DNA from 3 places in the Bradyrhizobium sp. LB13.1 genome. Region 3 is predicted to be linked to each of the others. Evidence: predicted binding sites of a transcription regulator. Region 3 holds the regulator's gene; each other region holds the start of a gene.

Evidence for each region. The regulator LexA, encoded in region 3, represses DNA repair genes until DNA is damaged. The targets are predictions, from matches to a motif close to TGTTCNNNNTGTGTTCNG.
Region 1: the regulator LexA is predicted to act here: its motif matches at 2,058-2,075, upstream of ACVWYI_RS00610 (helicase-related protein).
Region 2: the regulator LexA is predicted to act here: its motif matches at 2,641-2,658, upstream of uvrA (excinuclease ABC subunit UvrA).

The regions. Positions count from the first base shown of each region.
Region 1 is NZ_JBSRYQ010000001.1:128,166-133,059, forward strand. It holds gene ACVWYI_RS00610 (helicase-related protein) at 1-1,787, opposite strand, end outside; gene ACVWYI_RS00615 (DUF3108 domain-containing protein) at 2,374-3,183, opposite strand; gene rpmB (50S ribosomal protein L28) at 3,749-4,060, shown strand; gene ACVWYI_RS00625 (7-cyano-7-deazaguanine synthase) at 4,170-4,805, opposite strand.
Region 2 is NZ_JBSRYQ010000001.1:4,588,321-4,593,214, reverse strand. It holds gene uvrA (excinuclease ABC subunit UvrA) at 1-2,545, opposite strand, end outside; partial or broken gene ACVWYI_RS21855 (outer membrane protein) at 2,823-3,570, opposite strand; gene ACVWYI_RS21850 (outer membrane protein) at 3,805-4,587, opposite strand.
Region 3 is NZ_JBSRYQ010000001.1:4,688,183-4,693,076, reverse strand. It holds partial or broken gene ACVWYI_RS22340 (ComEC/Rec2 family competence protein) at 1-987, shown strand, start outside; gene ACVWYI_RS22335 (hypothetical protein) at 1,126-1,560, opposite strand; gene lexA (transcriptional repressor LexA) at 1,950-2,651, opposite strand; gene ACVWYI_RS22325 (molybdopterin molybdotransferase MoeA) at 2,828-4,039, opposite strand; gene ACVWYI_RS22320 (hypothetical protein) at 4,265-4,456, opposite strand; gene ACVWYI_RS22315 (HAD family hydrolase) at 4,628-4,894, opposite strand, start outside.

The DNA of each region.
Region 1 (4,894 bases), 4.6 Mb from region 3:
TCGTCGGAGATGATGCGGATGCGCGGATGCAGCGCGTCCTCTGCGGCAGACAGCCGCGCCACGGCGTCGCCGGTCCAGCGGATCATGCCTTCCGAGGTCAGCACGAACTGCTCGTCCGGCGCGTTGCCCAGCTTTTCGGCGCGCGCGTTGATCTCGCCGGCGAGCACGGCCTGCGCTGCCGCCTGCAACGCTTTCGCATCGGAGCCGGCTTCCGCCGCATCCGGTGCAAAGGTGAAGCCATCGAGGCGGCCGATGACATGGCCTTCGACGATGACTTCGCCGGTCTTGCCGATTTCAGTATTCAAGCTCGTGTTCTCCCGCAGGCGGCGCATCAATACACTGGTCCGGCGATCAACGAAACGCTCAGTCAAGCGTTCATGGAGCGCATCCGATAATTTATTTTCGACCTCGCGGGCGATTCCCTGCCAGCGTTCGGGGTCTTTCAGCCAGTCCGGGCGGTTGGCGACGAAGGTCCAGGTGCGAATCTGTGCGATCCGGGCCGAGAGGGTGTCGATATCACCGTCGACGCGGTCGGCCTGGTCGATCTGGGTCCTGAACCAGGAATCGGGGATGCATCCCTTCTGCATCAGGAAGCCGTACAGCGTGGTGACCAGCTCGGCATGGGCGGCCGGCGACAATTTTCGGTAGTCCGGGATCTGGCAGGCGTCCCACAGCCGCTCCACGGCGTCCTTGCCATGCGCGACATCGCGCACCTCGGCGTCGCGGGCGGCATGGTCGAGCACGCGCATGTCCTCGGCGATCGGCGCGCGCGTCAGCGCCTCATGGCCGGGGCCCAGGTTCAGGGACACCTGGAGCGCGCCGAGCGAGGCAAAATCCAGCTTCGAATTGCGCCATTGCAAAACCTTGACGGGGTCGAAGGTGTGGTTCTGTAGCGCATTGACGAGTTCGGGCTCGAACGGCCCGCAGCGGCCGGTGGTGCCGAAGGTGCCGTTGCGGGTGGCGCGGCCGGCACGGCCGGCGATCTGGGCGAATTCGGACGGCGTCAGGCGGCGGAACTGGTAGCCGTCGAACTTGCGGTCGGAGGCAAAGGCGACGTGGTCGACGTCGAGATTGAGGCCCATGCCGACGGCGTCGGTGGCGACGAGATAATCGACCTCGCCGTTCTGGAACATCGCCACCTGCGCGTTGCGGGTGCGCGGCGACAGCGATCCCAGCACCACGGCGGCGCCGCCATGCTGACGGCGGATCAGCTCGGCGATGGCGTAGACCTCGTCGGCCGAGAAGGCGACGATCGCGGTGCGGCGCGGCTGGCGCGTGATCTTGCGGTCGCCGGCGAATTCCAGCTGCGACAGGCGCGGCCGCGTGATCATGGAGACGCCCGGCAGCAGCCGCTCGATGATCGGGCGCATCGTCGCTGCGCCCAGCAGCAGCGTCTCGTCGCGGCCGCGGCGGTTGAGGATGCGGTCGGTGAAGACGTGACCGCGCTCGAGATCAGAGGCGATCTGCACCTCGTCGACGGCGAGGAACGAGACGTCGAGATCCCGCGGCATCGCCTCAACGGTGGAGACCCAGTAGCGCGGCGATTTCGGCTTGATCTTCTCCTCGCCGGTCACAAGCGCGACGGCATCGGGGCCGACCCGCGCGGCGATCTTGTTATAGACCTCGCGTGCGAGCAGGCGCAGCGGCAGCCCGATCATGCCCGAGGGATGCGCGAGCATCCGCTCGATGGCGAGATGGGTCTTGCCGGTGTTGGTCGGCCCGAGCACCGCAGTGACGCCGGCGCCGGGGAGCCGCTCGGAAGCGAAGGGGGAGGAGGAAAAGGGCATCTCAGAGATTAGGTAATGGCGATTGGGGCGAATGTCAGTGCTGTTTTGGGGCGGGCCGGAGGCTGGGCCTTGCTCCTCATCCTGAGGAGCGCGTCAGCGCGTCTCGAAGGATGAAGGCCCCGGATGGTGCCGGGTCCCTCGCCCTTCGAGACGGCCGCTTACGCGGCCTCCTCAGGGTGAGGAGATCAAGCAGCGGAGAATATGGTGACGCTCCCCAAACCCCGCGCAACTGTCTCACTTTGCGACGCTTTTCCCTTTGTCTTTAAGCTTCGGAACGAGTTGAGAACGAATCGCGGCCGAATCGCAGACTCCCCATCAGTCCTGTTCCGTTCACGCAACATGTCGCGGGAGACTTATTGACTGCGCACTAGATGGAGTTTCGGGCTGCCGCACAAGCAACGTTTCGGTGGCACGTTCCTTAAAATTGGGGATGGCGCGGAGTCGAATCAGAATCGGCGAGGAGTCAAATGGATTCCCTGCTCAAGGCCCCCCTCCAATGCAAAACCGCGAAAACAACCCCATGCACAGTAGGTAAGTCACTGAAATCACTTAACTTTGTTTTCGACAAAACGGGCGGGCGCCAGACCTATTGCGTCTTCGCGACCCGCGGCGGCTGGGCTGACGTGATGAAGCTGGTGGCTTCCAGCATCGCGGGCCCGAGCGGCGTCGGCACTTTCAGCCAGAACGGGACCAGGACGCGCGTGCCCGCCACCGGCGCGAAGGCGATCTCGATGTTGCGCTGGGCGGCGAGGTATTTGATCACGGGGCGGTCGGGGATGTAGCCCGCCACAGGCACGAAGAACAGCGAGCAGACCACGACCGGGCCGTGATAGCCTTTCTCCGCCTTCACGGTCTCCATGCGCTTGAAATCGAGCTTGAGCTCGTAGCGCATGCGGCCGTCGAACACGGCGGCGCTGCCGTGGCAGGCGTCCGGCGACAGCACGTCGCCGGTGCCGGGCACGCGCACCAGCGAGGCCGTCATCGGATCCCAGACGCCACGGCGATGCGCATCGGTGACGACGATGCGGTCTGCATCGACCGGGGGCTCCGGTACGATGGCAAAATCCTTCACGTTGCCCTTGTCGAGCGTGATGCGGATTTCCTCGGTCTTTTTCGAGGTGGTGGTGGAGGCCTGGTAGCCGGTCGCGACCAGCGCGCCGTTGACCACCCGCCCCTGGCTGGCGCCGGTGCCGGACCCGCCCGCGAACGACTTCAGCAGCCCCGTGGTGCCGCCCGAGGCGGCTGCGGCGAACACGTCGTCTCCGATATCGATGTTCCAAGCGCCTCGCCCGACGGGAATGCCGGCCAGTGAGGCCTCATATTGCGCCTCGAGCTTGCCTTGCGCCGCCGCGGGCTCCGCCGCCCACGCCAGAACCAGCCCGCACAGGGCCGCCATGGCCAGCCGGCCGGCAGAGCGCGGATCGCTTGCGCGCCGCTCCGTTGAGCGCAGGCCGGGCGCATGATGAGGCGTTGTGAGCACGAAACAATCCAATCGGAGCGCGAACGGTTGTTACTTAAGCCAAATACCACGGCAAGCAATGTGTCCGGGCATGTCCGCTTCCGAACTCCACTGAACTCTTCGGGTGCGAATACGCCCTTTATGTGATGGTAAAGCGCTTGAAACACTGCCGTTTTGGTGATCGGGGGATTGCTCCGGGCTCCAGTACCTCTCCCGCTTGCGGGAGAGGTCGCGCGAAGCGCGGGTGAGGGTTTTCTCCTCTCGGAGACACTGCCTGTGATAACGAGTGCCCCTCCGCGGAGGCACCCCCACCCCGGCCGTCCCCCGCAAGCGGGAGAGGGGGTGGACCGCCGCCGGCGTGGAGCACGAAACCCGCCCCAAAACCTTGACGGCTCGCCGCTTCCCCCCTATACGTCCGCCCGCTCCCTGCAAGGACAGAGAATTTGCCCGTGGCGCCCCGAATGGCGGCCGCACATCGTTGGGAAAGATTGAGGATTTTGCCATGTCTCGCCGCTGCGAATTGACGGCCAAGGGCCCCCAGGTCGGCCACACGGTCAGCCACTCCAACATCAAGACCAAGCGCCGCTTCCTGCCGAACCTGGTCAACGTGACCTTCATCAGCGAAGCGCTGGGCCGCAACGTGCGCCTGCGCGTCTCCACCAGCGCGATCAAGAGCGTCGACCACAATGGCGGCCTCGACCCCTTCCTGATCAAGGCCAAGGCCGCCGTGCTGTCGCCCCGCGCCCTCGAGCTGAAGCGCGCCATCCAGAAGAAGGTCGGCCCGACGCCCGCGCCGGCGAAGAAGGCGAGCTAAGAATTTTCGAATCGAGCGGGGGCTTGCGTCGCGGGGCGTAGGCTTAGCCGGATCAAGTTTTGCGTGACGGCTGGATCGAAAGATCCGGCCGTTTTTGTTTTTGGGCTATTCAGCCAGATCTCACCCGGCGAGTGGCTTTGAAATCTTGCCAGCCTTTCGCCCTCAATTTGCAAGCAGCGCACTCGCCGCAGCCGTAGCCCCACTCGTGTCGCGCGTCGCGATCACCCAAATAACAAGTGTGACTAAGCTCTTGAATCAGCGCAACCAGTTCCTCGCCCCCGAGTTCTTCTGCAAGCTGCCAGACGCCCTTCTTATCCAGACTCATCAACGGGCACTGCACGCGAAACTGCTTCCCGCTCGACAAATTGATAGCAGCTTCAACTGCGTTTAAGGAGCTCTCGCGGCAGTCAGGGTAACCCGAGTATTCAGTTTCGCTAGCCCCACAAATTAGCGTGCCAATGTTCCTGCGAAATCCAATGCTAGCTCCCAAGGAAAGCATAATCAGATTGCGGCCGGGAATGTACCGACTACCAGCTTCAAAGCCCTCGCCGGCGATCGGCGCGTATCCCGCAGGGCAAGCTATATTGCCAGCAATCTGACCAATCAGATCGAGACGGACCACATGATCTGGTCCAAGTCGGCACGACCACTCCTGGTTTAACCCAGCAACGGCTTCCCTGATTGCTGGTCTACAGTGCATTTCAATGACGTGCTTTTGGCCGTATTCGTAGCCAACAGTCTCCACCCTTGAGTAATTGGCAAGTGCCCAAGCCCAAACACGTCGACGAATCTTGTCCGCCTGAAAATGATACTAGCGCCGCATTTTGATCTAAT
Region 2 (4,894 bases), 100 kb from region 3:
GGGTCTGGAACGTCTCGCGCACGCGCGGGACCGCCTTGAAGAACTCGGCCGCTTCCTCGACGGTCATGTCGAGCACGTCGGCGATGCTCTTGCCCTTGAACAGCACCTCCAGCGTCTCGCGGTTGTAGCGCTTGCCCTTGCAGACGTCGCAGGTGACGTAGACGTCGGGCAAAAAGTGCATCTCGATCTTGATGACGCCGTCGCCCTGGCAAGCCTCGCAGCGGCCGCCCTTGACGTTGAAGGAGAAGCGGCCGGGCTCGTAGCCGCGTGCTTTCGACTCGGGCAGGCCGGCGAACCATTCGCGGATCGGCGTGAAGGCACCGGTATAGGTCGCGGGGTTGGAGCGCGGCGTGCGGCCGATCGGCGACTGGTCGATGTCGATGATCTTGTCGATATGCTCGAGGCCCTCGATGCGGTCGTGCGGCGCGGCGCCCTCGCTGGCATTGTTCAGCTTGCGGGCGATGGCCTTGTAGACCGTGTCGATCAGCAGCGTCGACTTGCCGCCGCCGGAGACGCCGGTGACGCAGGTGAACAGGCCGAGCGGAATTTCGGCGGTGACGTTCTTGAGGTTATTGCCGCGCGCGTTCACCACCTTGATGGTGCGGCGATGGTTCGGCGGGCGCCGCTCCGGCACCTCGACCTCGAGCTCGCCGGTGAGATATTTTCCGGTGAGCGATTTCGGGTTGCGCATGATCTCGGCGGGCGTGCCTTCGGCGATGATGTTGCCGCCATGCATGCCGGCGCCGGGGCCGATATCGAGCACGTAATCGGCCAGCAGGATCGCGTCCTCGTCGTGCTCGACCACGATCACGGTGTTACCGAGATCGCGGAGCCGCTTCAGCGTGTCGAGCAGGCGCGCGTTGTCGCGCTGGTGCAGGCCGATCGAGGGCTCGTCGAGCACGTAGAGCACGCCGGTCAGTCCGGAGCCGATCTGCGAGGCCAGGCGGATGCGCTGGCTCTCGCCGCCGGACAGCGTACCGGAGGAGCGGGACAGCGTGAGATAGTTCAGGCCGACGTCGAGCAGGAAGGTCAGGCGCTCGCGAATCTCTTTCAGGATGCGGCCGGCGATCTCGTTCTGCTGCGCGTTCAACGCCTCCGGAACGGTCTCGAACCACGCGCCGGCGCCCTTCACCGACATCTCGGAGATGTCGCCGATGTGCTTGCCGCCGATCTTGACGCAGAGCGCCTCGGGCTTGAGCCGAAAGCCGTTGCAGCCTCCGCAGGGCACGTCGTGGAAATATTTCGACAGCTCCTCGCGCGCCCACTCGCTTTCGGTCTCGCGATAGCGGCGGTTGATGTTGGTGATGACGCCCTCGAACGGTTTCTTGGTGTCGTAGGAGCGGACGCCGTCTTCATACGAGAACTTGATCTCGTCCTCGCCGGAGCCGTGGAGGATCGCGTTCTGCGTCTTCTTCGGCAGATCCTTCCATTTGGTGGTCAGCGTGAACTTGTAGTGCTTGCCGAGCGCAGTCAGCGTCTGAATGTAATAGGGCGAGGAGGACTTGGCCCAGGGCGCGATCGCGCCCTTGCCAATGGGGAGCTCCTTGTCGGGGATGACTAGGTCTTCATCGACATGCTGCTCGACGCCAAGGCCGCCACAGGCGGGGCAGGCGCCATAGGGATTGTTGAAGGAGAAAAGCCTGGGCTCGATCTCAGGGATGGTGAAGCCGGAGACCGGGCAGGCGAACTTTTCCGAGAACAGCATGCGCTCGGGTCCGCTCTTGTCGTGGATCTTTGCGGTCTTCTTTTTCTCTTCCGCGGGTGCTGCCGCAGCCGGCGCATCAGCGAACTCGATGACGGCGAGGCCCTCGGCGAGCTTCAGCGCGGTCTCAAAGCTTTCGGCGAGGCGCTGGCCGATGTCGGCACGCACCACGATGCGATCGACGACGACGTCGATGTCGTGCGGGAATTTCTTGTCGAGGGTCGGCGCCTCGCTGAGCTCATGGAAGGTGCCGTCGATCTTGACGCGCTGAAAGCCCTTCTTGAGCCATTCGGTGAGCTCTTTCCGGTACTCGCCCTTGCGGCCGCGCACGACCGGCGCGAGCAGATAAAGGCGCGTGCCCTCGGGCAGCACCAAGACGCGATCGACCATCTGCGAGACGGTCTGGCTCTCGATCGGAAAGCCTGTGGCCGGCGAATAGGGCACGCCGACGCGCGCCCATAACAGGCGCATGTAGTCGTAGATTTCGGTGACGGTGCCGACGGTGGAGCGCGGGTTCTTCGACGTCGTCTTCTGCTCGATCGAGATCGCCGGCGACAATCCGTCGATCTGGTCGACGTCGGGCTTCTGCATCATCTCCAGGAATTGGCGCGCATAGGCCGATAGCGATTCGACGTAGCGGCGCTGGCCCTCGGCATAGATGGTGTCGAAGGCGAGCGAGGATTTGCCGGAGCCTGACAGCCCCGTGAACACCACCAGCTTGTCGCGGGGAATCTCGACGTCGACGTTCTTGAGGTTGTGCTCGCGCGCGCCACGGATCGTAATTGCGCGCAGATTTGATCCCACGTTCGGCTGTTGGCGCTTCGCCTTGATCACTTCATCCATCCTGGTGGTCCTCAAGAATCCCAAAGGCGCGCGATCGCGCCAACGCTGAAGGCGCGCTTCGCCCGGAACCGGGATCGGCGCCGATGGGTATGTCAGCGAACGTAGGAAGAACGAGGAGGGATTTCCAGTGGCCTTTGCGAATCGTCAACGGATTGTTGGCGCGCTGGCGGCATCTGGCAGCAGGAGGGCCAGCGGAACTACGCTGCAGGAGACCGCGCAAACAAAAAGGCCGGCGCAAGGCCGGCCTTTCGTAACGATGTGACGTCGGTCGTGCAGATCAGTACTTCGCGACGATCGGACCGCCGAAGCGATAGTTCAAGCGAACCGTGGCCATATCCACGTCCTGCTTGATGCTGTCGCTGCGGGTGTTCACACCGAGGAAGGTGAAGCTGTCGGTGTGCTTGCCCATGAACAGGTGGTTATATTCGACGGCGACCGACCAGTTCGGAGCGAAGCCGAACTCGATGCCGGTGCCGACCGTGCCACCCCAACGGGTTTCGTTGGCGGTATCGAGGGTGACGCCACCCAGAGTGCCGCTGAAACTTGTTGTGGGTGACGGCCGCGCCGCCCTTCACGTACCAGAGCACGTTGTTCCAGGCATAACCCACCTGACCGGTGAAGAGGCCGATGGCGTCGATCTTGGTGTTGTTCACCAGCGGGAAGAACGCGGCGGGCGAGCTGGTGTTCGAGCCCTTCAGGTCAGCCCAATCGCCCTGGGCTTCGAGGCCGAACACCCAATTGCTGGACTGCCAGCGATAGCCGATCTGGCCGCCGACGATGGCGCCGGTTGCATTGTGGCAGCCTTCAGCCGTGACGGGGACTGGTGCGCCAAGCACCGAGGTCGTATCCCAGCAATTGTGGCTCGAGCCACCACCGGCGTTGGCGCCGATGTAGAAGCCGGTCCAGTTGTAGACCGAAGCCATAGCCACCGGAGCCTTGGTGTAGGGGCGCGCCGCGAGATCAGCGGCCGAAGCCGGGGCAGCGAGAGCGAACAAACAGGCCGAAGCCAACAAAATCTTTTTCATTTTCAACTAATCCCAGTCCCCAGTTTCTGTTGCCCTCCCTATTCGGGAAAGGCATCGGACACTCTCGTCCAACTGATGTCACTCTTACACTACTAAAGCCGCAAGTTGTGTGTCCCACCGGCCACAGCAGCCTGAAAATGGAGCACTTGTTGACCTGTTATTCCCGTCGGGGAACGGAAACGAAAAGGCCGGCGCGAAGGCCGGCCTTAGAGTTCTTGAATGATGTCAGTTGGATCAGTACTTCGCGAGGACCGGACCGCCCCAGCGATAGTTCAAGCGGACAAGCCCCATATCGACATCCTGGCTAATTCGGTCGCTTCCGAATGTTGCGCCCGCGGGCGTTGTGAAGCCGATCGTGCGATTGCCAAGGAAGATGTGGTCGTACTCAAAGCCCAGCGACCAGTTTGGTGCGAAGCCGAACTCCAAACCGGCTCCGACCGTCCCACCCCAGCGAGTTTCACGCGCCGAAGCCAGCAGCGTACCCGCGCCGGGCGTACCTGCGGCGGCATAGACGTCGTACTTGTCACCGACCACGGCGCCGCCGCCCTTCACGTAGAGCAGCACGTTGTTCCAGGCGTAACCGACCTGACCGGTGATGAGCCCGAAAGAATCGATGCGAGAACGGTTGCGATCACCGGTCACCAAAGCGGTGCCCGGAAACAGTGTGCTCACGTTGTCGCCCCGGAAGTCGGCCCAGTTGCCCTGGCCTTCAAAGCCGAACACCCAACTGGCCGTCTGCCAGCGATAGCCGATCTGCCCGCCGACGGTGCCGCCTGTCGCATTGTGACAGCCTTCGCCGACCAATGTACCGGTCACCGGCGTAACGAAGTCCCAGCACTTGTGGCTCGACCCGCCGCCGCCGTTGATGCCGATGTAGAAGCCGCTCCAGTCATAGATGGTCGCAACCATCGGCGCCGGAGCCTTGTTGTAGGGACGTGCCGCCAGATCGGCCGCGCTCGCGGGAGCCGATACGCCCAACGCCACGGCACCGATTGCGCCAAACACAAGCTTATTCATTGCCAGTCTCCCCAGGTTCGTCGCTTCTTGTTGATCCGAAGCGGCTGATCAGGCGTGACGCCCATATGAACTAAGTCCGAGGCGACGGTAGCTCCATCGAGCGGCAGAGTCCGTCGCCCGGATGCAACAATGGCAGGCGGTGAAAGCGCCAATAACTTGCTGAATGTTAAGTTGTTCTGCTCTTCGGACGGGAACCTACAAAGGTTCCATCCAACGCTTCTGCAGATGAAGCATCCGCGAGCGACCGAAAGTCGGGTTTGCAGGAACAAATCTGGAACGAGATCCAAATAGATGCTATATTTGGGGA
Region 3 (4,894 bases):
CATTCGGCGACAGCGCGCGTTGCGATGTGGGGCGGGCGCGAGATCGCGATGCTGTTCATGGCTTCGCTGATCGCGGGACTTGCGACCACGCCCTATGCCGCTTTCCACTTCCACCGCGTCACCCCGTTCGGCGTGCTCGCCAATCTCGGTGCGATGCCGGTGGTCTCGGCGCTGGTGATGCCGGCGGGGCTGCTCGGGCTGCTTGCGGCTCCCTTCGGGCTCGATAGCGTGTTCTGGTGGCTGATGGGGATCGGCATCGACTGGATGGTCGTGGTCTCGCGCTGGGTCGCGGCATTGCCGGGCGCGATCGGCCGCATCCCGGCTTTCGGCATCGCGCCGCTGATCGCGGCGAGCCTGGGGATCATCGTGCTGGGCCTGTTGCGCACGCCGCTGCGCTGGTCCGGCGTACTGGTGCTGCTGGTCGCGATTCTCTGGGGGCTGTCGGTGCGGCAGCCCGACATCCTGATTGCCGGGGATGGCCAGAGCGTCGCGGTGCGGGGCAAGGACGGACATCTTCACCTGATCAAGACGAGCAAGGATAGCTTTTTGCTCAAGGAGTGGTTGGCTGCCGACGCCGATCCGCGCGATGCCGCCAGCACCTCGCTGGCGGCCGGCGTGTCTTGCGATGAATCCGGCTGCGTGACGCCGCTCGCCGATGGGCGGCTGGTCGCGCTGGCACTGCGCATCGACGCGCTGGCGGACGATTGCAACCGCGCCGCGCTGGTGGTGACGGCACGTCCCGCGCCGCCCGATTGCGCCGCGATGGTGGTCGATCGACGGCGGCTCGCGAGCCAGAGCGCGCTGGCGCTGACGCAGCGTGGTGACGGCTTTGCAGTTCAGGCGGTGAGGGAAAGAGGCACGAGCCGTCCCTGGTTGCCGGCCGGCGCAGGCGAAGGTGATTTCGACGGCAGTCTTGCGCCGAAAAAGATCCCGCCACGCAGCAAGGACGCAACGCCGGCGGAAATCGATTTGCAAGCCGACGATTAATCGGATCGTGCGGAGAGATGCAGTGGGCTGGTGCATCCGATCGGATTCGCTGGACGCAAACCACACCACCTCGCCGGCCACGGCCGGCGATTGCAAATCAATCCTGGCCTCCGATCCCGTGGCCGGAGGGCGACCGTGTCAGCCGATCGGCAGGCGCGTGATGGTCGGCTGCCTGTCGGCCATGATCTGCGGCTTGTGCTCGCGCTCGCCGGCCGGCAGCGTCACCGGCAGTTGCAGCACGGTCGCGCGCTGTCCTTCGACAAGCTGGGTCACCAGCACGTATTTGCCGTCGGGGAATTCGATCGCGTCATGATGGCGGTCGGGAATGTGCGGATCGATCTTGCCGAACTTGCCGACACGGGAATTGATCGTGCGTGTCCAGATCCAGCGATTATCGTAGCGGATGTTGTCGGCGAAGGCGAGCTCCGTTCCCGGCAGCAGGCAGACGGCCACAGTCGGATCGGCTGCGGACGCAAAACCACGCGTCGAGGTGCCGCGGAAGGTTGTCGTGACGACCGTCTCGCCGACTTCGGCGGGGCGCGACGCGATGGCATGCAGGCTGTAGTCACACATCGGGTGCTCCTCATGCTGGGATAGCAACCGGCGTCTCTTATCGAGGCGCAGGCCCCTATCAGAGTGGAAACACACAAGCCTCTGCTTGGTTATGGGCAAATCTGCGGCTGGTTTCCGCACGCCGCGATCACATTATCTTTCCCGAATCGGCGAGGAACAAAGCCTGCTCCTGGGCATTTCGGTCGCGCACGTCAGCGGCCGGAGATGCCCTTGCGCATGACGTCTCCTCAAACCGGAACGCCGCGAAGCCTCTGGGATGCTTGGTGCGGCGTGTCGAGGATGGGCCGCCGGAGAAGCGGCCGGATAATCTGTGCAGAACCAGGATGACTATCCAGCCGGAGCGGGCAATCCGTCCACTCCAATTGGTATTGCGTGACTGCCGTACGGGCTCAGTACTTTCGGTACAGCCCGATCAGCTTGCCCTGAATTTTTACCCGGTTCGGCGGCAGGATGCGCACCTCATAGGCGCCGTTGGCGGGCTCGAGCGCGATCGATGCGCCGCGGCGGCGGAAGCGCTTGAGGGTTGCTTCCTCGTCGTCGATCAGCGCCACCACGATGTCGCCGGTATCGGCGCTCTCGTTGCGCTGGATCAGCGCCATGTCGCCGTCGAGGATGCCGGCCTCGACCATGGAATCGCCGCGCACTTCGAGCGCGTAGTGCTCGCCCGAGCCAAGCATGTCAGGCGGTACGCTGATAGTGTGGCTGCGGGTCTGCAACGCCTCGATCGGTGTGCCGGCCGCAATCCGGCCCATCACCGGCACCGCGACCGGACGTTCACCATCGTCCGCGGGCAGGCTGGAGCTCGCACGTACCTTGCCGAGATTGCCCTCAATGACGCTCGGCGTGAAGCCGCGGCGGCTGCCGGCGGCGGCCTGGAGCTCGGGCAATTTGATGACCTCGATCGCACGGGCGCGGTTGGGCAGGCGTCGGATGAAGCCGCGCTCCTCGAGCGCCGTGATCAGGCGATGGATGCCCGACTTCGAGCGCAGGTCGAGCGCATCCTTCATCTCGTCGAAGGAGGGCGGCACGCCGCTTTCCTTCAGACGTTCATTGATGAACCGCAGAAGCTCGTATTGTTTGCGCGTTAACATCTCGACCAAAGTCTCCCGGTTGATGTCGTTCGATTCCGAGACGCTGAATTCAGCAATAAGCCGCTACACGCTCGAAACAAATCATGAACGGACACTATATGTTCGATATGTGTTCCGCAACTGCTTAATTTACCGTGAACAGAGCGAAGTTCGCGGAACATGCGTTGTCGGGGCGCTCACACGGGGAGCCGCAACACCTCGCAAGGTGTGCCTGCTTCGGCTTTCGGCGCGAACGGTGCGCGCACGAGAAGTACCTGTGCCGCAGCGAGATTCGCAAGCAGCGAAGAGTCCTGATGGTTGACGGGAAGGGCAACGCGCGTGCCGTCGTCGCGCTCCTCCAGATGCGCGCGCAGATAGTCTTCCCGCTGGTCGTTGGCGCCGACGTCGCGGCCGAGCACGGCGCGCTCGCGGCGATGGTGAATCACTGAACGGCCCGAGAGAGCGCGAATCAGCGGCACCAAGAACAGGAAAGCGCAGACGTAGGACGACACGGGATTGCCCGGCAGGCCGATCACCTCCATCGCGCCGAGCCGCCCGTGCATCATCGGCTTGCCCGGCCGCATCGCGATCTTCCAGAACGCCATCGTTATGCCTTCGTCCCTCAGCGCCTGCTGGACCAGATCGTGGTCGCCGACCGATGCGCCGCCGGTCGTGATCAGGATGTCGGCTCCGCTCTCGCGGGCGCGTCGAATGCCGACGGTGGTGGCCTCCAGCGTGTCGGTGGCAATACCGAGGTCGATGGTCTCGGCGCCCTCGCTGCGAGCGAGAGCGTGCAGGGCGTAGCCGTTGGAATAGACGATCTGGCCGTGACCGGGCGTGGTGCCCGGCATCACCAGCTCGTCGCCGGTGGCGAGGATCGCGACCTTCGGACGTCGGCAAACGGAGAGGTGCGGGTGATTCATCCCGGCCGCAAGCGCGAGGTCGCGCTCGGTGAGACGGCTTCCCTTGCGCAGGAGCACGTCGCCGTCACGGAAATCGACACCGGCGGGCCGGATGTGCCGTCCGGCGATCGCGGCTTCCTTGATCGTGATGCGCTTGCCGTCGGCGACCGTGTCCTCCTGGATCACGACGGCGTCGGCGCCGTAGGGAACGACGCCGCCGGTGAAGATCCGCACGGCCTCGCCGGCGCCGACTGTTCCCGCGAACGGCCGACCTGCCGCGACCTCGCCGATGACGGTGAGCTTCGAATCGATCGTCGCGGCATCGGCCGCACGCACCGCGTAGCCATCCATCGCCGACATCGCCTGTGGCGGCTGCGTGCGCCGGGCCGCGGCGTCGCGCGCGAGCACGCGATGGTAGGCTTCGTCGATGGCAACCATCTCTTCGGGCAGCGGCTCTGCACCCGCCAGCACCGCGGCAAGCGCGTCAGAAACCGGCATCAAGGCCACGGCGAAAACTCCTGCTCGGCACGTTCGGGCGAATGTTCCGCAAGTCTTCTAGCCGAGCGCGGGCGCAGAGGCAAAAACAGCTGAGCGGGGACAGTCATCCCGCTGCTTCACATTGTTCTGGAAGGCAAGATCAAGCCCGTCGCGGCATGATCCGAGGAACGAGACAGATCGGCAGGAGAGTGACCATGGCAGGGACGAGATGACGACCGCCCCGGCCAGCACCGATCAGGTCGCTGTCTGCTCGGGACTTACGTCGGGCGCCTTCGGCCCCTGATCCTTGTCGGGAAGCGGATCGGCCTGGGATTTCAGGTCGGCGGCCTTGCTCACGAGCTTGGCGGAAAGGGCCGAGTCTGAGGTTGTCCTGGCGAATTCAAGAAGAAGAGAGGCCTGCTTGGTGAGGTAGGTCTTGCCCAACACGATGATGCATCCGTCCGTAGAAGTCCCAACGGACTCAAGAGTCCGGAGGGTGGCATTCCGTTCCCGGAACTCTGTCTAAAAATGCACAAAGTGTTTTGGTTCCTCGTCCCCGGGGTGAAATTGTTCCGGATCGGCAGGTCGGCTTGCCTGGCAATGTGCTGGGGCGGGCGGTCAAATCCCCAGCGCCTTGAGGGCGATCCCGACGTCACGCGGCGAGATCACATGCACCGCCGTCATGCCGCGCGCCCGCGCGCCTTTGATGTTCTCGGCAAGATCGTCGAAGAACACGATACGCTCGGCGGGCACGCCGATCGCAGCAATGACGTGGTCGAAGGCCTCCGCATTCGGTTTGCGCAGGCCGATGCTGGACGACAAATACAGCTCGCGGAAATGGCGGAGGACGTCGGCATATTCCTTCGAGAAATAGTCCACGTGCGG